Regions from separate parts of the Promicromonospora aerolata genome, predicted to be linked through region 1. Evidence: riboswitches for the same ligand, from Rfam matches in the RefSeq annotation. Region 1 holds a riboswitch; each other region holds the start of a gene.
The links. A riboswitch is a leader RNA that binds a small molecule or an ion and turns the genes downstream of it on or off. The one in region 1 is predicted to bind thiamine pyrophosphate.

Region 1 (7,107 bases):
GGTGCGGAAGTCCCGCGGCGGCCGTCACAGCGACGTCCACGGCACCTGGATGCCGGCGCAGCCGGACGGCGAGGGGCGACGGCGGACGGGTCAGGTCAGCCGCCTCGACCCGCAGGCTCTCGGTCGTCATCGTCCCCGTCCTCGCGCTGGGTTCTCGGCTCATGTCCGGGTCCATTCTGCGCGCTGCCACAGGTCAGGCGTCACGCGAGTGGAGCAGGACACCCGCGGTGAGCAGCGCGACGACTGCCCACAGAGCGAGGACGCCGAACCCCACCCAGGGTTCGAACTGCGCGGCGGAGGGGAGGTCGGAGATGAGCCTGCGCCCTGCGTAGGTCGGGGTGTAGTCGGCGGCCCTCCGGACTCCCGGGATCGACGAGAGCAGCGGCGGTGCCACGATCAGGAGCCCGAGGACGGCGGTGAGCGCGCCGGTGACGTGGCGTAGCGCGGCCGCCAGACCAGTGGCGAGGACCGCAATGGCCGCGAGGTACGTCCCCGAACGGAGCGCGAGTACGGCGGCCTCTCCGGGATCGGGCGCGTACACGACGCCGGACCCCGGCAGGATCAGCATCGAGAGGCCGAGGCTGCACGCCGCGCCGATCACGCCGATCAGGAATCCGAGAGCGGCCAGCACGACGGCCTTGGCGGCGAGCCATGGTGACCGCGTCGGCAGCGCCAGCAGCGAGAGCCGAGCCTGTCCCGAGGTGTACTCGCCGGTGACCGAGAGCACGGCGAGCACGGCGACGATGATCTGTGCCCACAGCACGCTGTCCACGAACTGCGTCGGATCGGCGGTGATCGTCTGCCCGGCGAACCGAGGGTCGGCGAGCCGGGACCGCATGCTGAACGAGAGCAGCGCACCCGTGCCGATGATCACGAGCAGCGCGACGGCGGCGAGCACGCGGTGCGAGAGCAGCGTCCACAGCTTCACGGCCTCGGCGGCGACTGCGCCGATGAAGAGGGGACGGGCCGGGGTGCTTCGGCGGGTCACCGGGTTACCTCCAAGGTGCGTGTAGTGGTCAGACATCTCGGCCTCGCAGCGTGACGACGGCACCGGCGAGTGCGGCTGTCGTCCAGGCGAGCAGGATGGCGTAGCCGCCCCAGGGCGTGAGCTCGGTGGCGGCGCCGTCGGGCGCGAGGAGCAGAACGCCCGCCGACGCCGGTAGGTAGACCGAGAGCTCCCGCACCTCCGGCACCGGGATCATGGCGGCGACGAACGGCATGACCCACAGGAACCCGACCACCGCGAGGATCGAGCCCGCGAGGTCACGGACGATCGCCCCGATCGCGAGCGCGAGCACAGCGATGGTGCCCAGGTACAGCCCTGCGCCGGCGACCAGCCGGACCGTGAGGGTGAGTTCCACGCCCAGGTCGGTTCCCGAGGCAGAGGCCAGGGCGAAGGCCGTCGCGCCGCCGGTGGCGCCGGCGACGAGTCCGACCGTGCCGACGACCGTGGCCTTCCCGGCCAGCACCGGCCACCGGGTCGGCACGGCCAGGAACGTGACCTTGCTCGTGCCTGATGCCCACTCCGAGCAGATCATCACGACGGCGAGCACCGCCAGCACGAACTGCGCCCACGGCACTCCGGCCAGCAGCTCGGTCGGCGTCGGCGCGGGGACCGCGCCGTCGCGGTCCTGGGCCGACAGCAGCATCGCGGCAAGCCCGATGATCATGGCGAACGCGACGGCTACGGTCACCGGGTGCGACGGGAGCGAACGGAACTTCACCCATTCGGCGTGTACTGCCCGTGTCGCGACCGTCACGACCGGACTCCGTCCGCGCCGCCGGCGTGGTCCTTGCCCGCCTTGCCGCCGTGGTATTCGACGGCGTCCCGGGTGAGGTCGATGTAAGCCTCCTCGAGCGTCCGACCGGCGTGGGAGGTCAGCTCCGCGATCGACGCGTCCGCGATCAGCTCGCCTCGCCCGATCACCACCACGTGGTCGGCGACCAGTGCCAGCTCGCTCAGCAGGTGGGAGGACAGGAACACCGTGCGGCCCTCGGCGGCGAGCGATCCCAGCAGTCCGCGGATCCACGTCACCCCCTCCGGGTCCAGCCCGTTGACGGGCTCGTCCAGGATCAACGTGTGCGGGTCACCGAGCAGTGCGACGGCGATGCCGAGGCGCTGGCTCATCCCGAGGGAGAACTTCCCCGCCTTGAGCCGGGCGGCACTCTCGAGCCCGGTCAGCTCGAGCACCTCGTCGATTCTTGCCCGGGAGAAACCGTGCGTCGCGGCAACCGTGCGCAGATGGTCGACGGCGCGGCGGGACCGGTGCGCGGACGTCGCGTCGAGCAGGGTCCCGACCTCGCGCAGCGGAGCACTCAGCTTGGCGTACCGCGTTCCGTCGATCAGTGCCCCGCCGCGGGTGGGCCGGTCGAGGCCCACGATCGAGCGCATGGTCGTGGACTTGCCCGCCCCGTTCGGCCCGAGGAACCCGGTCACCTTGCCCGGCCGTACCTCGAACGACAGGTCACGCACCGCCCAGGTGCGCCCGTACCGCTTTCCCAGTGACTGCACCTGAATACCCATCGACGACCTCCGGTCTGCGAACGACTTGCGTCGACGCTACGGAGCCGTCCTGGTGCGGCGATGCCACCCCTGGGTTGAACTCGTGCTCTCGTCGGGGTCGAGCTTGTCGAGGCCAGGCCTCGGCAAGCTCGACCAACGGAAGTACGACCGGCGCCTACGCCATCACCAGTTCGCGGTGACCCCCGGGAGGTTGCGCGGCAGCTTGACGTCCCTCGGGTGGTAGACGTACGTGATGCCGTCGGTCGAGGTCTGCCAGACACGTTCGAAGTTCTCCCGCGTGTACACCGAACGCACCGCCTCGTTGCTCGCCTTGTTCGGGTCGTTGATGACGGGGTCGCCGTCAGCGGTGAACCCGACCAGCGTGACGATGTGCCCGTTGGTGCCGTATCCGGCCTCCGGCATCTCTGCCTCCTCGAAGTTGATCGAGAGGATGAGCGGGATCCCGGCCTCGATGAACTTCTCGGCCTCCGCGAGGGAGCGCAGCCGGGTCACGAACGACTCCAGGCCGAACGTGCTCGCGTACGCCGCGTTGAAGGGCCAGTTGCCGGCGCCCTCGTACGCGTAGTCCCAGGTGTGCATGGCGGCGTAGTCGACCTGCGGGTCACCGTTCGGCGCCTCGATGCCCTCCAGCTCCTCGGCCGGGACCTCGAGTCCGTAGGAGTAGAGCACCATCGTGGACGACGTCGGCGAGCACCACACCTGACCGCCACCGCCGAACTCGGGGTACTCGCCGCGGTGGATGTTCTGGCTGTACCGCGGCACGTCGAGCTCGACCGCGCGCCCGAGCGTGAAGTCGGTCGTGCCCGAGTAGTGCGAGTCGGGCAGGTACTCGTTGGTCATCGTGCTCACCGTGTCCAGCCGCGGGGAGACCCGGGTGCCCTCCGGCCGGTACAGCGTGGCCCGGGTCTGGAACGCGTTCGGCTCGTGGCCGGACTTCGCGACGTAGGTGTCCGTGAAGAGGTACGCGTCGGCGTCGGTCTGGCCGTTCACGGACGTGCGGTGGATGTCGCCGACGCTGCCGTCGGCGGGTGCGAACTCGTCGCCCGACGCCCAGCGGCTCATCACGAACCACTTGGTCCACGTGCCGTCGGCCTTGCGGCCGCGGAACTCGATCTCCACCCAGGTGCCCGTGGGCGTGACGGCGTTCCACGAGCTCACGGACTCGTCGATCGGGTACTCCGTCTCGACCACCGGCGACGTCCACCTGCCCGTCTCGTAGGTGACGGGGGTGCCGTCACCGAACGGGTCGGTGTACTCCACGGTGTCGCCCGCGCTCCGCAGCACGAGCCCGCCCTTGGCACCCGGCCGCAGGTTCACGGAGCTGCCCGCGCGCAGCTCGCCATACCCGTCCCAGGTGGTCAGCGTGATCTGGTTGTCCGACGCCGTCGTGCCTGCCTCGGGCGCGCCCGTCGCCGGCACCGCACTCGCCACGATTCCTGCTTGCACCACGAGCGCTCCTGTCGCTGCCAGCGCGAACGCCCTCGTTCGCAGCTCTCTTCGGTTCGACATGCCTGCCTCCATGTCCCGGGCCCACTACTGGGTGGAGCGAGCCGTTGACCTTCCTTACCAGAACCGCGGCCGGGACAGAAGGGTTTACCCGCAGGTGATCGAGCCGCCGTCGGGTGCTAACGTCGTCGCGATCCCACGGGTGCCTCGCGCAGGGGCTGAGATCGGGCTGGACGGCCCGGGACCGTTGAACCTGTCCGGTTAACACCGGCGTAGGAAGCAGGAGTCTCATGATGGAGAACACCCAGTCCCGCATGCTCGCGTACGAGTACGACACCGCGCGGGACACGGCGCACGACGCCGAGCACCACCCGCAGCACGACGACGCCGGCCTGCGGGTGCCGGTCACCGAGATCACGCTGGCGCCGTCGCCCGACGGCACCCCGAACGAGCCAGTGCGGGTCTACCGCACGCAGGGACCGGGCTCCGACCCGGTGCGCGGGCTGCGGCCGGCCCGAGAACCCTGGGTCGTGGCCCGGGGGGACACGAAGGAGTACGACGGTCGCCGTCGTGACCTGACGGACGACGGCCGCGGCGCCGTCCGCCGGGGTGCCGCCTCTCAGGAATGGCAGGGCGAACGACGTCGGCCGCGCCGGGCCGTCCCCGGCCGGACCGTCACCCAGATGCACTACGCGCGCCAGGGCGTGATCACGCCGGAGATGCGGTTCGTCGCGGTGCGCGAGGGCTGCGACGTCGAGCTGGTGCGCAGCGAGGTGGCCGCCGGCCGGGCGATCATCCCGAACAACGTGAACCACCCGGAGTCGGAGCCGATGATCATCGGCCGGGCGTTCCTGGTGAAGGTCAACGCGAACATCGGCAACTCCGCCGTCCACAGCTCTATCGCGGAGGAGGTGGAAAAGCTCGAGTGGGCCACCAAGTGGGGCGCCGACACCGTCATGGACCTGTCCACCGGTGACGACATCCACACCACCCGGGAATGGCTCCTGCGGAACTCGCCGGTGCCGATCGGCACGGTGCCGATCTACCAGGCCCTGGAGAAGGTGAACGGCGACGCGAGCGCGCTGACCTGGGAGGTCTACCGGGACACCGTGATCGAGCAGTGCGAGCAGGGCGTCGACTACATGACCGTGCATGCCGGCGTGCTGCTGCGGTACGTGCCCCTCACCGCGGACCGCGTCACCGGCATCGTCTCGCGCGGCGGGTCGATCCTCGCCGGCTGGTGCCTGGCCCACCACCAGGAGAACTTCCTCTACACCCACTTCGACGAGCTCTGCGAGATCTTCGCGGCCTACGACGTCGCGTTCTCCCTGGGCGACGGGCTGCGCCCGGGATCGCTCGCCGACGCGAACGACGAGGCCCAGTTCGCCGAGCTCGACACGCTCGCCGAGCTGACGAAGCGCGCCTGGGAGCACGACGTCCAGGTCATGGTCGAAGGACCCGGACACGTCCCCTTCCACCTGGTGCGCGAGAACGTGGAGCGGCAGCAGGAGCTCTGCGACGGGGCGCCGTTCTACACGCTCGGCCCGCTCGTGACCGACATCGCGCCCGGGTACGACCACATCACCTCGGCCATCGGCGCCACCGAGATCGCCCGGTACGGCACCGCGATGCTCTGCTACGTCACGCCCAAGGAGCACCTGGGCCTGCCGGACCGGGACGACGTGCGCACCGGCGTGGTCACCTACAAGATCGCGGCGCACGCAGCCGACGTCGCCAAGGGGCACCCCGGTGCCCGTGACCGCGACGACGCCCTGTCCAAGGCCCGCTTCGAGTTCCGCTGGCGGGACCAGTTCAACCTCTCGCTCGACCCCGAGCTCGCCGAGGCATACCACGACGAGACGCTGCCCGCCGAGGCCGCGAAGACCGCGCACTTCTGCTCGATGTGCGGGCCCAAGTTCTGCTCGATGCGGATCTCGCAGGACATCCGCGATGAGTTCGGCGGGGCACAGAACCAGGCGGCGCTCGCGGACGCGGCGGCAGCTCAGGCGGAGGGCATGGCCAAGAAGTCGGCGGAGTTCCGCGCCGCGGGCGCCGAGGTCTACCTCCCGGCCCCCACTCTCCGCCCCTGACCACGCCACCACCGACCCTGCGTTGAGTGCGGGCTGTCTGCGGGATCAGCAGGCGCAGATCCGCAGATGGCCCGCACTCAACGCAGGGGGTCAGGGAGAGCGCTCAGGTCCGGGACCGGGCCCGTCGTCGTTCCTTCCACCAGGCTCACGGGGAGCACCACCGACTCCGGCTCCTCACCGGCGAGCAGGGCGATGACGGCCAGGCCGAGCGCCCGCCCCTTCTCGACGAGCGGCTGGTGCACGCTGGTGAGCAGATCGGGGGAGAGCCAGGGCAGGTCCAGCCCGTCGAACCCGGCCACGGACACGTCCTCGGGCACGCGGAGGCCGAGCTCCCGGGCCGCGATCACGGCGCCCGCGGCGAGCAGGTCGGAGTGCGCGATGATCGCCGTCGGACGGTCCCGGGCGGGAGCCCACTCGGACAGGATCTCGGTGGCGGCGTCGCGCCCGTGCTCCACGAGCGAGGCGGGCGTCTCCCAGGACATGACCGGCTCGATGACGTCCCGCACGCCGGCCAGCCGGTTGCGGGTGGGCGTGCGCTCCACGGAGGCGAGCCGGTCGGCGTCGACGAGACCCGCGCGCTCGTCCCGGCCGAACGGCAGCGCGATCTCGGCGATCCGCGTGTGGCCGAGCTCCACCAGGTGCTGGACGGCCTCGGCGGCACCCCGGCGGTCGTCGACGCTGACCACGGGGACGCCCGGCACGTGCTGGCCCTCGCCGATCACGACCGGGACGCCACGGCGCTGCAGGGCGGTGAGGGTCGGGTCGTCCTCCAGGGTGCCCCACACGAGCACCGCGACGTCCATCGCGGCGGCCTCCACGAGGGGGTCGACGGCGGGCGGCAGCCCGGCCTCGGCGGCGAGCCCCACGGAGTGCGCCGTGGTGCCCTGCGGCATACCGGGCACGAGCAGCACGCCGAGCCCTTGCTCGCCGATCGCGGAGACCAGCCCGTGCAGCACCTGGGTAGAGACCGGGTCTCGGAACGACCGGCCCAGCTGGTCCCCGATCACCACGCCGACGATCCCGGAGCGTCCCGACCGCAGCTGCCGG
Region 2 (7,107 bases), 1.2 Mb from region 1:
AGCGGACGGGGGAGCCCGCCGTGATCGACATGGTCTCGGTGAAGCCGGGCGGCAGCGCTCCGGGATCCGCGACGTCCCAGGTGGTGAGCAGGCTGCGACCGGCCTCCAGCCGGAGGAAGAGGCCGCCCAGGCGGCCGGGCGGGGTGCCGGTGGCCAGCACCACGCGGTCGGCGAGCACCGTGCCACGGGTCGTGCGGAGCGCGACGCCGGAGCTGAGCCGGCGTACCTGCCGCACCCGCACGCCGTCGTGGATCGGAACGCCGCGGGACCGCAGACGGGCGCGCAGCGCCGAGAGCATGCGCAGCGGGTCCACCTGGCCCTGCCCGGGCAGGCGTACGGCGCCGAAGGTCCGTGCGGGATAGGGCGGGTCCTCCTCCCACTGCGCCGCGAGGCTCTGGCGTGCGCAGGTGGCGAGCACGGCGTCGATGTCGGCCACCTCCTCGGGGGCGGTCGCCACCGTGAGGTCGTCGCGGTTGTCGACGGGTACGCCGAGGTCGCCGAGGACGCGGCGGAGCCACCCGAGGCCGGCGAACCCGGCCGCCAGGAAGTCCCGGACGACGTCGTCCCCGTACCGGGCGACCTGCGCGAGCCGCGTGCCCTGCAGCACCGACAGCTTGCCGGTCGAGCGAGCCGTGGTGGTGGTGCGCGCGGTGCCGGCGTCGAGCACCACGACGTTCGCCCCGCCGTCGGCCAGCAGCTGTGCCGTGACGACGCCGGTGAGCCCGGCGCCGACCACCGCGACGTCGGTGCGCAGCGGGCCCGCGGCCAGGAGGCTCGCCGTGCTCGTGCTCGGGCCCGTGGCGTCCGGCTCCGTCGCCTGGTCGTGGGGAGTCTCGCTCACGGTGCACCTCCGGGTGCCGGTCGGTCGCTGCGGGCGACTTCAGGCTGGCACGAGGGGCGGGCACTCGCAGCGTGCCGGCGCCGCGACTGCTCCCTCCGGCTGTCGAAGGAGGAGAACCGCTCTACAATCGATGCCGCGGAGTCATGAAGCGGCTCTCAGTCCACACCGGATCTGGGAGGTTGAGATGTCCTCTTTCAAGCAGCCCGCGCTCAGTGTGGTGGACGGCTCCGGAGGCGATGCGCCAGCACCGTCCCCGAGCTTCTCGGCGGGGGATCTGGCACATGCTCTGGGCCTCGGCACCAATCTGCTGGTCGGCCGCTTCCGCGTCGACCTGATGTCGGGCAGCTGGTGGTGGTCCGACGAGATCTACACCATGCACGGTTGGAAGCGGCACGAGGTGGAGCCCTGTCTCGAGGCGCTCCGCTCGCGCAAGCATCCGGACGACCGGAGCCGGATCGTCCGGGCCGCCGCCGAGGCGATGCGGGAGGGTCGGCCGTTCGCCTGCTCCCACCGCATCGTGGACCGCAAGGGTCGTACGCGGTCGGTGGTCGTGATCGGTCAGGGCCTGCGTGGTGGCCCGGACCAGGCACCGGAGCTGGTCGGTTACGTCGTGGACGCCACACCGGTCCAGAAGGAGGCGCTGACCCGCCGGTCGGAGGGCGTGGTGACCCGGGCGTTCGTGAGCCAGGCCGTGATCGAGCAGGCCAAGGGGGTCGTCATGGCGGTGCGCGGGGTCGACGACGAGACTGCCGGTCACCTGCTGCTCGAAGCCGCGAACCGCGTGAGCATCCCGTTGCGCCTCGCGGCGGACCAGGTCATGACCAGGCTGCACGCCGAGTCCGAGGAACCCGGCATCACGCAGGCAGCGCTGACGCGTGCGCTCGACGGTGTCGAGCCCGTGGGCCGACCGCGCGGGCACGACCCGTTGCTCACCCGGCGGCCACGCAAGGTGGCCGGCTGAACCGGATCCGGGCCTGGGCCGGCCGGCTAGTGCGCTGAGCGGCGGGCGGCGATCCGCAGGGCGGCCTTCGACGCGCCCTTCGCCGCCAGCCGCTTGGCGAACACCGCCGTGCCGGCGGCGACCGCCGCGAACACGGTGGCCTGCACCAGGTCCAGTTCCGGGTCGTCCGGCTTGTTGGGTGCGTCGTTGCCGGTCACGCCCTTCCAGATCATGCTGACCGCCTTTTGCGCGACCCAGCCGGCCGCGAGCGTCAGGGCGAGAGTGCCGACCTTCTCGGCGAGTGTCTGTTCCGTCTCAATCTGGGCCACCTTCACACCGTAGCCCCCGATGGGCCAGTAGGCTGCCTGGAAACGACAGGGGAGCGCCTCCCGGCGCTGAGAGTGCGGAAAACCGCAGACCCTTGAACCTGATCCGGGTCACACCGGCGGAGGAAGTCGAGGCACGATGTTGCGTCTTTCCGGTGCCCACGCGGGCACCCACCATGCTGGACCGGTCGCCGGGCTGCTCGCCGTGGCGCTCCTGCTCGCCGGGTGCGGCAGCTCCGGGTCCGGCGGTTCCGAGACCGGTTCGGGCGACCCGTCCGCGTCCGGCACCGTGACCCTCGTGACCCACGACTCCTGGGCGCTCGACGAGAAGCTCGTCGACCGGTTCGAGCAGGAGTCCGGTCTGACCCTCGAGGTCAGCGCGGCGGGCGACGCCGGAACCCTGGTGAACCAGCTGGTGCTCACCCAGGACGCCCCGCTCGGCGACGCCGTGTTCGGCATCGACAACACCTTCGCCTCCCGTGCGCTGGAGGCCGACGTGGTCGAGGAGTACACACCCACGGGGCTGCCCGACGGCGCCGAGCAGCTCGGTGGGGCACTCACCCCGATCGACCAGGGCGACGTCTGCGTGAACGCGGACGAGGCCTGGTTCGAGAAGTCCGACCTCGAGGTGCCGAAGACCCTGGACGACCTCGCGGACCCGAAGTACCGCGACCTGCTCGTGGTGACCAACCCGGCCACGTCCTCCCCCGGGCTCGCGTTCCTGCTGGCGACGATCGGCGCGTTCGGCGAGGACGGGTTCGAGAGCTACTGGACGTCGCTCGTGGACAACGGCGTCAAGGTCGCCGACTCCTGGGAGGACGCGTACTACGTGGACTTCTCGGGTGCGGGGGAGGGCGGCGAGCGCCCGCTCGCGCTGTCGTACGCGACGTCCCCCGCGTTCACGGTGAGCGAGGACGGCTCGGAGTCGACCACCAGCGCTCTGCTGGAGACGTGCTTCCGGCAGGTGGAGTACGCCGGCGTGCTCACCGGGTCCGATAATCCCGAGGGTGCGCGCGAGCTGGTCGACTTCCTGCTGACCGAGGACGTCCAGTCCGCACTGCCCGAGTCGATGTACATGTACCCGGCCGACCCGTCGGTGCAGCTGCCTGCCGACTGGAAGAAGTTCGCGCCCCAGGCCGACGCGCCGTTCGAGGTGGAGCCCACCGAGGTGAGCGAGCACCGCGACGAGTGGATCGAGCGGTGGACCGAGACAGTGCTCGGTTGAGCCGGCGCGGCACCACGGGCTCCGCACCGCTCCTCTGGGCGGTGGCGGTCGCGGTCCCGCTCGGCTTCCTCGGGACCTTCTTCGCCTGGCCTGTCATCGCGCTCGTGGTCCGCGGCTTCCTGCCCGACGGCATGCTCGACCTCACCGGGTTCACCGAGGTGCTCCTCCGGCCGCGCACGTGGCAGCTCGTCCGCTTCACGCTGACCCAGGCGGTGCTCGGCACCGCCTTCTCCGTCCTGCTGGGTCTGCCGCTCGCCTACCTGCTGTACCGGCGGTCGTTCCCCGGACGCAGCCTGGTGCGGGGGCTCGTGACCGTACCGTTCGTGCTGCCCGCCGTCGTGGTCGGCGTCGCGTTCCGCACCCTGTTCGCACCCGGCGGCACCCTCGGGTTCCTCGGCCTCGAGGAGTCGCTGGCCGGGATCGTCGTCGCGCTCGTCTTCTTCAACGTGTCGGTGGTGGTACGCACCGTCGGCGGGCTCTGGGAGCGCCTCGACCCGCGGACCGAGCAGGCCGCCGCGTCCCTCGGTGCGGGGCCCGTGCGGGTGTTCCGGACCGTGACGCTGCCCTCGCTCGCACCGGCGATCGTGTCGGCGGCCTCGGTCGTGTTCCTGTTCTGCGCCACGGCGTTCGGCGTGGTCCTGGTGCTCGGCGGCGTGCGGTACGGGACCATCGAGACCGAGATCTGGATCCGCACCACCCAGTTCCTGGACCTGCGGTCCGCCTCGGTGCTGTCGATCATGCAGCTCGTCGTCATCTCGGGCGCTCTGGCCCTGTCCGCCCGGGCACGCCGGCGTCGCGAGGCGGCCCTGCGTCTCGTGTCCGCCCGCGGCTCGGCCCGGCGGCTGTCCTGGCGGTCCCCCCAGGACGTGACGATGGCGCTGGTGGGCGCCGCGATCGTCGTCGGGCTCCTGGTGCTGCCGCTCGCCGGACTGGTCGCCCGGTCCTTCCGGGAACCGGACGGATCCTGGGGTCCGGGAAACTACGTGGCCCTCGGGACGACGGGCGAACGGAACGCCCTGGTGGTGACCGTCTGGGAAGCCACGGCGACCTCGCTGCGGATCGCGCTGACCGCCACGCTGATCTCGCTGGTCGTCGGGGGGCTCGTGGCGCTCGTCGTCTCGCGCCGGCCGCGTTCCCCCGGCGCACGCCGCGCCGTCGGCACGCTCGACGGGCTGTTCATGCTGCCGCTCGGCGTGTCCGCGGTGACCGTCGGTTTCGGGTTCCTCATCACCATGGACCAACCCGTGCTCGGCGTGGACCTGCGGACCTCCGGGCTGCTCGTCCCCGTGGCGCAGGCCGTCGTCGCCGTACCGCTCGTCGTACGCACCGTGCTGCCCGTGCTCCGGGCGATCGATCCTCGGCTGCGTGAGGTCGCCGCGGTGCTCGGCTCCGGACCGGGTCGCGTGCTGCGGACGGTGGACCTGCCGATCGCCCTCCGCTCGGTCGGGCTGGCCACCGGGTTCGCGTTCGCGGTGTCGCTCGGGGAGTTCGGTGCGACGTCGTTCCTGGCGCGGCCCGACGGCGCCACGCTGCCCGTCGTGATCTACCGCCTCATCGGACGGCCCGGCGCGGAGAACTACGGGATGGCGCTCGCGGCATCGGTGGTGCTCGCCGTGCTGACCGCGACGGTGATGATGGTGGCGGAGCAGCTGCGCGACGAACGCGCCGGAGGGGAGTTCTGATGGCCGGGCTGGAGATCCGGGACGTCACCGTGCGGTACGGGGTCGTGACGGGCTCGGCCCGCGGCCCGGGCGGCGTCACCGCGGTGGATCGCGTGTCGCTGACCGTCGCACCCGGCGAGGTCGTCGCGCTGCTCGGCCCCAGCGGGTGCGGCAAGTCGTCGCTGCTGCGCGCGGTGGCGGGTCTGGAGCCGCTGTCGGGCGGCCGTGTCGTCTACGACGGCGAGGACCTGGCCGGGCTGCCGGTGCACAAGCGCCGGTTCGGGCTGATGTTCCAGGAGGGGCAGCTGTTCCCGCACCGCGACGTGCGGCGGAACGTCGCCTACGGGCTGGAGACCCAGGAGCTGTCCCGGGCGGAGCGCGACGCCCGGGTGGCCACGCTGCTCGACCTCGTGGGACTGGCCGGCTACGAGGGGCGGGCCGTGCCCACCTTGTCCGGCGGCGAGCAGCAGCGCGTGGCCCTGGCGCGGGCCCTGGCCCCGCAGCCCCGTCTCCTCCTGCTGGACGAGCCGCTGTCCGCCCTCGACCGCCAGCTCCGGGAGCGGCTCGCGGGCGAGGTACGTGCGGCGCTCGTCGAGACCGGGACGACGGCGGTGTTCGTCACGCACGACCACGCCGAGGCGGCCACCGTGGCCGACCGGGTGGGCGTGATGGACCGGGGCCGGCTGCTGCAGGTGGCCGCGCCGGACGAGCTGCGGACCGCCCCGGCGTCCGACCGGGTGGCAGAGTTCCTGGGGCTGCGGGACTGATCGGCCGCGCAGGGCCTCAGTCGGCGCCCGCCTGCTGGACCAGCAGCGCCACCTGGGTGCGGTTCTCCACGCCGAGCTTCACCAGCACGCTGGAGACGTGCGCCTTCACCGTCGGCACGCCGAGGTGGAGCCGCCGGGCGATGTCGGCGTTGGACGAGCCGTGCCCGATCTCCACGGCGACCTCTCGTTCGCGATCCGTCAGCCGGCCCAGCGCGGCCCGGGCCTCTCGCGCCCCGCCACCACCAGCGGCGACCGTGTCCATCAGGCGGCGCGCGATGTCGGGTGCGAGCACCGGCTCGCCGGCGGCGGCCGCGCGGACCGCTGCCGCTATGCGCGCCGGCGGCATGTCCTTGAGCAGGTAGCCGGCGGCACCGGCGCGCAGCGCACCCACCACCTCGGTGTCGGTGTCGAAGGTCGTGAGCACCACCACGGCCGGCGGGGACGAGCGCGCCCGGACCCGGCGCGTGGCCTCGATCCCGTCGACCCCGGGCATCCGCAGGTCCATGAGGACGACGTCGGCCGAGTGGGCGTCGAGCACCTGGGACACGTCGCTGCCGTCGCCGGCCTCGCCGACCACACGGATGCCGTCGGCGCCGTCGAGCATGAGGCGCAGCCCGGCGCGTACCAGCGCGTCGTCGTCGACGATCACGATCCGGGTCTCCATCAGCGCCACGGTATCCGCGCGTCCACGGTGAAGCCGGCAGGGGAGCGGGTCGCGTCGAGCGTGCCGCCCAGCAGCTCGACGCGTTCGCGCAGGCCGACCAGCCCGGTGCCGGGCTCGCCGTTCGCGGGCAGGGCGGGGCCGTCGTCGGCCACGGTCACCAGGATCTCGCCCGCGCGCGGGACCACGGCGACGCGGACGGCGGCTCCGGGCGCGTGGCGCCGCGCGTTGGTGAGTCCTTCCTGGACCACGCGGTAGGCGGCGGTGGCGACCGGGGGCGGTGGTCCGTCACCGCCGGTCTCGTCCGGCAGGTCGAGGACGACGGTGGTGCCCACCGACCGGGCGGCGTCGACCAGCCCGCGGATGTCCGCGAGGGTGGGTGGCGGCGCGAGCCGGTCCGAGCCGTCACGGAGCAGGCGCACCAGCCGGCGCAGGTCCTCCAGCGCCTCCGCGGCCCCGGTCCGGATCTGTCCGGCGGCCGCCGCGAGCCGCTCCGGCGGGGCGTCGGGCCGGAACTCGACGGCGCCCGCCGTGGCGGCCAGCAGGGACAGGCGGTGGCCGAGGGCGTCGTGCATCTCGGCCGCGATCCGGCTGCGCTCCGCGGCGCGAGCCTCGGTCAGCGCCCTGCCGCGGTCCGCCTCGGCGCGGCGGGCGCGTTCGCGCAGGTCGCGCAGCACCTGCGCCCG
Region 3 (7,107 bases), 2.5 Mb from region 1:
GAGATCCCGCTGGACGCCGAGGCCGACGAGATCCGCCTGGCGTTCAGCGCCAACACCGGCGCGGGCAACGGCCAGGTGTCCGAGCTGGAGGTCTGGGGCACGCCCACCGGGGGCGGCGACCCCACCGACCCACCCACTGACCCGCCCACCGATCCGACCGGCACCAACTACGCGAAGGACCGGCCGGCGTCGGCGTCGTCCACCGAGTGGTCGTACGTCGCGGGTAACGCCGTCGACGGCCGGACCGATACGTACTGGGAGGGCGCGGGCGGGCAGTACCCGTCGACCCTCGACGTCTCCCTCCCAGCGCCCACGCAGGTCAGCAGCCTGCGCGTCCGGCTGAACCCCGACGGCGCGTGGGGTCCGCGCACCCAGACGTTCTCCGTCCAGGGCCGCTCGGGCACCGGCGCCTGGCAGGAGCTCGAGGCGTCCGCCGGGTACGCGTTCGCACCCGGCAGCGGCAACCTCGTGGACGTCCCCCTGACCGGGACCGTCACCGACGTGCGCCTGCGCTTCACGGGCAACACCGGTGCGGGCAACGGTCAGGTCGCCGAGTTCGAGGTCTACGGCGCCCCCGCGCCCAACCCCAACCTCACCGTCACCGCGGTGACGGCGTCCCCGGAGTCGCCGACGGCGACCACCCCCGTGACCCTCACGGCAACGGTCGAGAACACGGGTGTCCGGGCGTCGTCGGGCACCTCGCTCGACGCGAGGCTCGGCGGCACCGTGGTCGGCTCGGCGGACGTCGCGGCCCTGCAGCCCGGTGCGAGCGCCCAGGTGGAGGTCGAGGCCGGTACCCGCCCCGCGGGGGAGTACACGGTGGGCGCGGTGGTCGACCCGGCGAACACGGTGGCCGAGCAGGACGAGACCGACAACGCGTTCACCGCCGCGGCGAAGCTCGTGGTGGACGAGGCGCCCGGCCCCGACCTCGAGGTCGTCTCCGTGTCGTCGAACCCGGCCAACCCCGCCGTCGGCGCGGATGTGAGCTTCACGGTCCAGGTGCGCAACCGCGGGAACGAGCAGGCAGCCGCGGGCTCGGTGACCCGCGTCGTCGCGGGCGCGAGCACGCTGAACGCCACGACACCGGCGGTCCCGGCCGGGGAGACCGTCTCCGTCACGCCGGACGGGGCGTGGACGGCGACGAACGGCGGGGCCACGGTGACCGCGACGGCCGACGCGACCGACGTCGTCGACGAGACGAACGAGGACAACAACACCGGCACGCTCGCCGTGACCGTGGGCCGCGGCGCGGCCGTCCCGTACACCACCTACGAGGCGGAGGACGGCCGGTACACCGGCACGCTCCTGCAGACGGACCCGCTGCGCACGTTCGGCCACACGAACTTCGCCACCGAGTCGTCGGGCCGCGAGTCCGTGCGGCTGAACGCCACCGGTGAGCACGTCGAGCTCACCTCCACGAACCCGACCAACTCGATCGTCGTGCGCAGCTCCATCCCCGACGCACCCGGCGGCGGGGGACAGGACAAGACCATCAGCCTCTACGCGGACGGCGAGTTCGTGCAGAAGCTGACGCTCTCCTCGAAGCACTCGTGGCTGTACGGGAACACCGACCAGCCCGAGGGCCTGACCAACACCCCCGGAGACGACGCGCGCCGCCTCTTCGACGAGTCCCACGCGCTGCTCGGCCGGTCCTTCCCCGCCGGCACCGTCTTCCGGCTCCAGCGCGACGCCGGCGACGACGCCGCGTTCTACATCATCGACCTGGTCGAGCTCGAGCAGGTCGCACCGCCGTCGGCCCAGCCGGCCGGATGCGTCTCGATCACCGAGTACGGCGCGGTGCCGAACGACGGGCTCGAGGACACGGACGCGATCCAGGCCGCCGTGACCGCGGACCAGGACGGCGAGATCGAGTGCGTGTGGATCCCGGCGGGGCAGTGGCGCCAGGAGAAGAAGATCCTCACGGACGACCCGCTGGACCGCGGCGTGCACAACCAGGTGGGCATCAGCGACGTCACGATCCGCGGCGCGGGCATGTGGCACTCCCAGCTGTACAGCCTGATCGAGCCGCACCTTGCGCCTGGCGTGATCAACCACCCGCACGAGGGCAACTTCGGGTTCGACATCGACGACAACGTCCAGATCTCCGACATCGCGATCTTCGGCTCCGGGCGCATCCGCGGGGGCGACGGGAACGCCGAGGGCGGCGTGGGCCTCAACGGCCGGTTCGGCAAGAACACGAAGATCAGCGACGTGTGGATCGAGCACGCGAACGTCGGCGTGTGGGTGGGACGCGACTACTCGAACATCCCGGAGCTCTGGGGCCCCGGTGACGGCCTCGAGTTCTCCGGCATGCGCATCCGCAACACCTACGCGGACGGCATCAACTTCAGCAACGGCACCCGCAACTCGACGGTGTTCAACTCGACGTTCCGCAACACGGGCGACGACGCGCTCGCCGTCTGGGCCAACCCCTACGTCAAGGACCGCAACGTCGACATCGGGCACGACAACGCGTTCCGCAACAACACCGTGCAGCTCCCGTGGCGCGCCAACGGCATCGCGATCTACGGCGGCTACGACAACTCGATCGAGAACAACCTGATCTCCGACACGATGAACTACCCCGGCATCATGCTCGCGACCGACCACGACCCCCTGCCGTTCTCGGGGACGACGCTCATCGCCAACAACGGTCTCCATCGCACCGGCGGGGCCTTCTGGAACGAGGACCAGGAGTTCGGCGCGATCACGATCTTCCCGCAGACGCACGACATCGTCGGCGTCACCATCCGGGACACGGACATCGTCGACTCCACGTACGACGGCATCCAGTTCAAGAACGGTGGCGGGAACATCCCCGACGTGCGGATCACGGACGTGCGGATCGACCGGTCCAACAACGGGTCCGGCATCCTGGCGATGGCCGGCGCTCGCGGCAACGCGATCCTGTCGAACGTGACTGTCACCAACTCCGCTGAGGGGGACATCGAGAAGGAGCCGGGCTCGCCGTTCGTGTTCACCGGCCAGTAGGCGCTGTCCACGACCAGGTTGACTTCGGTCACTTGGGATGAGATCGGTCGCTTGATTGACCGATCTCATCCCAAGCGACCGATCTCATCGAGTCGAACCAGTGACCCGGCGGCGTAGGGCGGCCGCGGCCGCGCGGGGGTCGGAAGCCCGGGTGATCGCACGGACGACGACGATGCGGCGCGCCCCGGCGTCGAGCACCTGGTCGAGCCGGGTGGCGTCGATGCCGCCGATGGCGAACCAGGGTGTGGCCGGCTCGCGGGCGGCGACGTCCCGCAGCAGGTCGAGGCCGACGGCGGCGCGGCCCGGTTTGGTCGGTGTGGCCCACAGGGGGCCGACGCAGAAGTAGTCGACGCGCGGGTCCGCCTCGGCGGCCAGCGCCTGGTCCAGGGTGTGCGTGGAGCGGCCGAGGACCGGCTCGTCGCCCAGCAGGGCCCGCACGGCGTGCGGCGGGAGGTCGTCCTGGCCCATGTGCACCACCGGCGCACCGCTCAGTCCCGCGATGTCGGCGCGGTCGTTGACGGCCCAGAGGGCGCCGTGCTCGGCGGCCACCCGGGCGACGAGCGCGTGCAGCTCGACCTCGCGGGCCGCGTCCAGGGACTTGTCCCGGAGCTGGACGACGTCGACGCCACCCTCCAGCGCCGCGTGCAGGAACGGTTCGAGGTCGTCCGTGTCCTGGCGCGCGTCCGTGCACAGGTACAGGCGGGCGTCTGCGAGTCGGGTTCGGGGGTCCACGAGCGCGAGTGTAGACAGACACCGCGCTCCGCCGTGCCTCCCGTCCCGGTCGGGGCACCCCGTGGGCGGGGCTATGGTTGTCGGGTGCACGGGAGCCCCGCACGGGGCTGAGAGGGCGTGAGCGCCGACCGTCGAACCTGATCTGGGTCATGCCAGCGAAGGGAGAACACGTGAGCAGTCATGTGAGCAGCCGAAGATGCGACGTCCTCGTCATCGGCGGGGGCATCATCGGGCTGACCGCCGCCTGGCGGGCGCTGGAGACCGGCGCGAACGTCGTCGTCCTGGACCCGGCGCCCGGTGACGGGGCCACGCATGCCGCCGCCGGCATGCTCGCACCCGTCATGGAGGCGGGCTTCGGCGAACAGGGCCTGGCCCGGTTGGGCACCGCCTCCCTCGCCCTCTGGCCGGCGTTCGCCGAAGCGCTCGAACGGGCCGCCGGGCTGCCGCCGGGCGCTGTCGGGCTGGAGACGACCGGCACGCTCGCCGTGGCCTACGACGGCGACGACCTGGCCGTGCTGCGCCGGCTGCTGGACCTGCACCGCGAGTGGGACCTCGGCTCGGCGGAGATCTCGCCCGACGAGGCACGGCGCCGCGAGCCCGCCGTCGGGCAGCGGCTGGCGGGCGCGGCCTGGGTGCCCCGCGACCACCAGGTCGACCCGCGTGCGGTGCACGACGCGCTCACCGCCGTCGTGGTGGCGCGTGCGAGCCTCGTCCGCCGCGCCGCGGTCTCGCTGACCTGGGCGGACGGCGCGGTCGTCGGCGCGGTCGACGAGGCGGGGACCAGGTACGCGGCCGGCACGGTGGTCCTGGCCGCCGGCCACGCGAGCGGCGCCCTGTTCGCGGGTGCGCCCACGCGCCCGGTGCCCGGCACCACGCTGCGCCTGGACGCCGACGCCGACCGGTCGCCCGCCGTCGTCGTGCGCGGCACCGTCCAGGGGCGCCCCGTCTACGCGGCGCCCCGCGCGGTGCGGCCCGACGGGCGGCGCGAGGTGGTCGTGGGGGCGTCGTCGGACGAGCGCGAGGACGACCACCTGACGCGCGCCGGCGACGTCTTCGCCCTGCTGCGCGACGCCCGCGTGCTCCTGCCCGGCCTCGACGACGCCGTGCTGCTGGAGACCACCACCCGGTCCCGGCCCGGCAGCCCCGACAACACACCGCTGCTGGGGTGGGCGGCCGACGGTCTCTACCTGGCCACCGGACACCACCGCAACGGCATCCTGCTCACGGCGCTGACGGCGGCCGCCGTCGACGAGGCGCTGGGTGCGGCACCGGGCGGCACCGAGGCCCTGGCGGCCGTCGAGGCCACGGCCCGGTTCGCGGACCCGCGCAGGTTCGCCGATGTTTACAGCACGACTCGAGGAGGCACAGCATGACCACGGCTCCGTCCACGCAGCACCCGCACCCCGAGGCGACCGGCACCGCCGTCGTCAACGGCGAGCCGTACCCGCTCGACGGCCCGCTGCCCATCGTCGACCTGGTCGCCCGGCTCCTGCCCGACCTCGTGGTCGACGGCGCGCCGCAGGGCGTCGCCGTCGCGCTGGACGACGCCGTCGTGCCGCGCGGCGCGTGGGGCACCACGCTCGTCCGGCCCGGCGACCGCGTCGAGGTCGTCACCGCAGTCCAGGGAGGCTGAGCATGGAGACACCACTCACCATCGCGGGCACGGCCCTTGGCTCGCGCCTCGTCATGGGCACCGGGGGAGCGGCGAGCCTGCTCGCCCTCGAGGACGCCCTCGTGGCGTCGGGCACCGAGCTGACCACCGTCGCGATGCGCCGGGTGTCCCGCCCCAGACCCTCGGACGACCCGGCGCGCACCGGCGACCCCTCCGTCTGGGGCTGCTTGCGCGCCTCGGCATCCGCGCCCTGCCGAACACCGCGGGCTGCTTCTCCGTGCGCGAGGCGGTGCTCACCGCGCAGCTCGCTCGCGAGGCGTGCGAGACCGACTGGATCAAGCTGGAGGTCATCGCCGACGACGTGACGCTGCTGCCCGACGCGATCGGCCTGGTCGAGGCGGCCAAGGCCCTGGTCGACGACGGCTTCACCGTCCTGCCGTACACGAACGACGACCCGATCGTCGCCCGCCGCCTGCAGGACGTGGGCTGTGCGGCGGTCATGCCCCTGGGATCGCCCATCGGCTCGGGGCTCGGCATCGCCAACCCGCGCAACATCGAGGCGATCGCCGCCGCCTCCTCCGTCCCGGTGATCCTGGACGCGGGCATCGGCACGGCGTCGGACGCCGCACTGGCCATGGAGCTCGGGTGCGACGGCGTGCTGCTCGCCACCGCCGTCACCCGCGCCGCCGACCCGGTGCGCATGGCCCGTGCCATGCGGCTCGCCGTGGAGGCCGGGCACGACGCCGCACACGCCGGACGCCCCCCGCGCCGGGAGCGGGCGCTCGCGTCGTCCCCGGCCGACGGCCTGGTGCACGTCGGCGACAACCTGGACCTGGCGCTGTGACCACGCTGCCCCCACTGGTCGGGACCGGCCGGGAGCTCGGCCGCGACGAGCTCGCCCGGTACGCCCGGCATCTCGTGCTGCCCGGCGTGGGTCCGGCCGGGCAGCGCCGGCTGGCGAACGCCCGCGTGCTGGTCGTGGGCGCCGGCGGCCTGGGCAGCCCCGCCCTGCTCTACCTCGCCGCCGCGGGGGTGGGCACGCTGGGCATCGTGGACGACGACGTCGTCGAGACCTCCAACCTCCAGCGCCAGGTGATCCACGGCACCTCCGACGTGGGTCTGGCCAAGACGGCGTCGGCGCGGGCGGCGCTCGCGGAGGTCAACCCGCACGTCGAGGTGGTCGAGCACCGCGAGCGCCTGACGACGGCCAACGCGCTCGGTGTGCTGTCGGGCTACGACCTGGTGCTGGACGGTACCGACGCCTTCGCCACCCGCTACCTCGTGTCGGACGCCGCCGAGGTGCTGGGGCTGCCGTGCGTCTGGGGCGCGATCTACCGGTTCACCGGACAGGTCGCCACGTTCTGGGGTGCGCCACCGGAGGGGACCGAGGGTGTGACCTACCGGGACGTGTTCCCGGACCCGCCCCCGCCGGCGCCTCGCCGGACTGCGCGGCCGGAGGCGTGCTCGGCGCGATGTGCGGCACCCTCGGCTCGGTCATGGCGACCGAGGCGATCAAGCTCATCACCGGGGCGGGGGAGAACCTGCTCGGGCGGCTCGCGACGTACGACGCGCTGGCCCTCACGTGGCGCCGGCTCACCGTCCGGCGGGATCCGGCCCGGGAACCCGTCACGGCGCTGCTGGCCGGCGACGGCGACGCGGACCCGTACGCGGTGCTCTGCGGGCTGCCGCCGTCGGACGGCGCGGCGGTCTCGGTACGGGAGCTGGCCGAGCTCCGCGCCGACGGCTCCGGGCCGGTGGTGCTCGACGTGCGG

Region 2: it holds a riboswitch for thiamine pyrophosphate, as region 1 does, so the genes downstream of both, ACFSL2_RS18895 (thiamine ABC transporter substrate-binding protein) here and thiC (phosphomethylpyrimidine synthase ThiC) in region 1, are expected to answer to the same signal.
Region 3: it holds a riboswitch for thiamine pyrophosphate, as region 1 does, so the genes downstream of both, thiO (glycine oxidase ThiO) here and thiC (phosphomethylpyrimidine synthase ThiC) in region 1, are expected to answer to the same signal.

Annotation. Positions count from the first base shown of each region.
Region 1 covers NZ_JBHUHF010000001.1:3,068,724-3,075,830, reverse strand. The annotation lists gene ACFSL2_RS13785 (sensor histidine kinase) at 1-130, opposite strand, end outside; gene ACFSL2_RS13780 (hypothetical protein) at 194-988, opposite strand; gene ACFSL2_RS13775 (hypothetical protein) at 1,017-1,760, opposite strand; gene ACFSL2_RS13770 (ABC transporter ATP-binding protein) at 1,757-2,512, opposite strand; gene ACFSL2_RS13765 (C39 family peptidase) at 2,687-4,033, opposite strand; TPP riboswitch at 4,161-4,266, shown strand; gene thiC (phosphomethylpyrimidine synthase ThiC) at 4,261-6,060, shown strand; gene ACFSL2_RS13755 (LacI family DNA-binding transcriptional regulator) at 6,138-7,107, opposite strand, start outside.
Region 2 covers NZ_JBHUHF010000001.1:4,243,122-4,250,228, forward strand. The annotation lists gene ACFSL2_RS18880 (FAD-dependent oxidoreductase) at 1-841, opposite strand, end outside; gene ACFSL2_RS18885 (PAS and ANTAR domain-containing protein) at 1,026-1,802, shown strand; gene ACFSL2_RS18890 (DUF4235 domain-containing protein) at 1,829-2,110, opposite strand; TPP riboswitch at 2,148-2,252, shown strand; gene ACFSL2_RS18895 (thiamine ABC transporter substrate-binding protein) at 2,247-3,332, shown strand; gene ACFSL2_RS18900 (ABC transporter permease) at 3,308-5,014, shown strand; gene ACFSL2_RS18905 (ABC transporter ATP-binding protein) at 5,014-5,760, shown strand; gene ACFSL2_RS18910 (response regulator transcription factor) at 5,777-6,424, opposite strand; gene ACFSL2_RS18915 (sensor histidine kinase) at 6,424-7,107, opposite strand, start outside.
Region 3 covers NZ_JBHUHF010000001.1:592,508-599,614, forward strand. The annotation lists gene ACFSL2_RS02610 (CARDB domain-containing protein) at 1-2,991, shown strand, start outside; gene thiE (thiamine phosphate synthase) at 3,076-3,723, opposite strand; TPP riboswitch at 3,802-3,904, shown strand; gene thiO (glycine oxidase ThiO) at 3,906-5,096, shown strand; gene thiS (sulfur carrier protein ThiS) at 5,093-5,356, shown strand; partial or broken gene ACFSL2_RS02630 (thiazole synthase) at 5,359-6,179, shown strand; partial or broken gene ACFSL2_RS02635 (ThiF family adenylyltransferase) at 6,176-7,107, shown strand, end outside.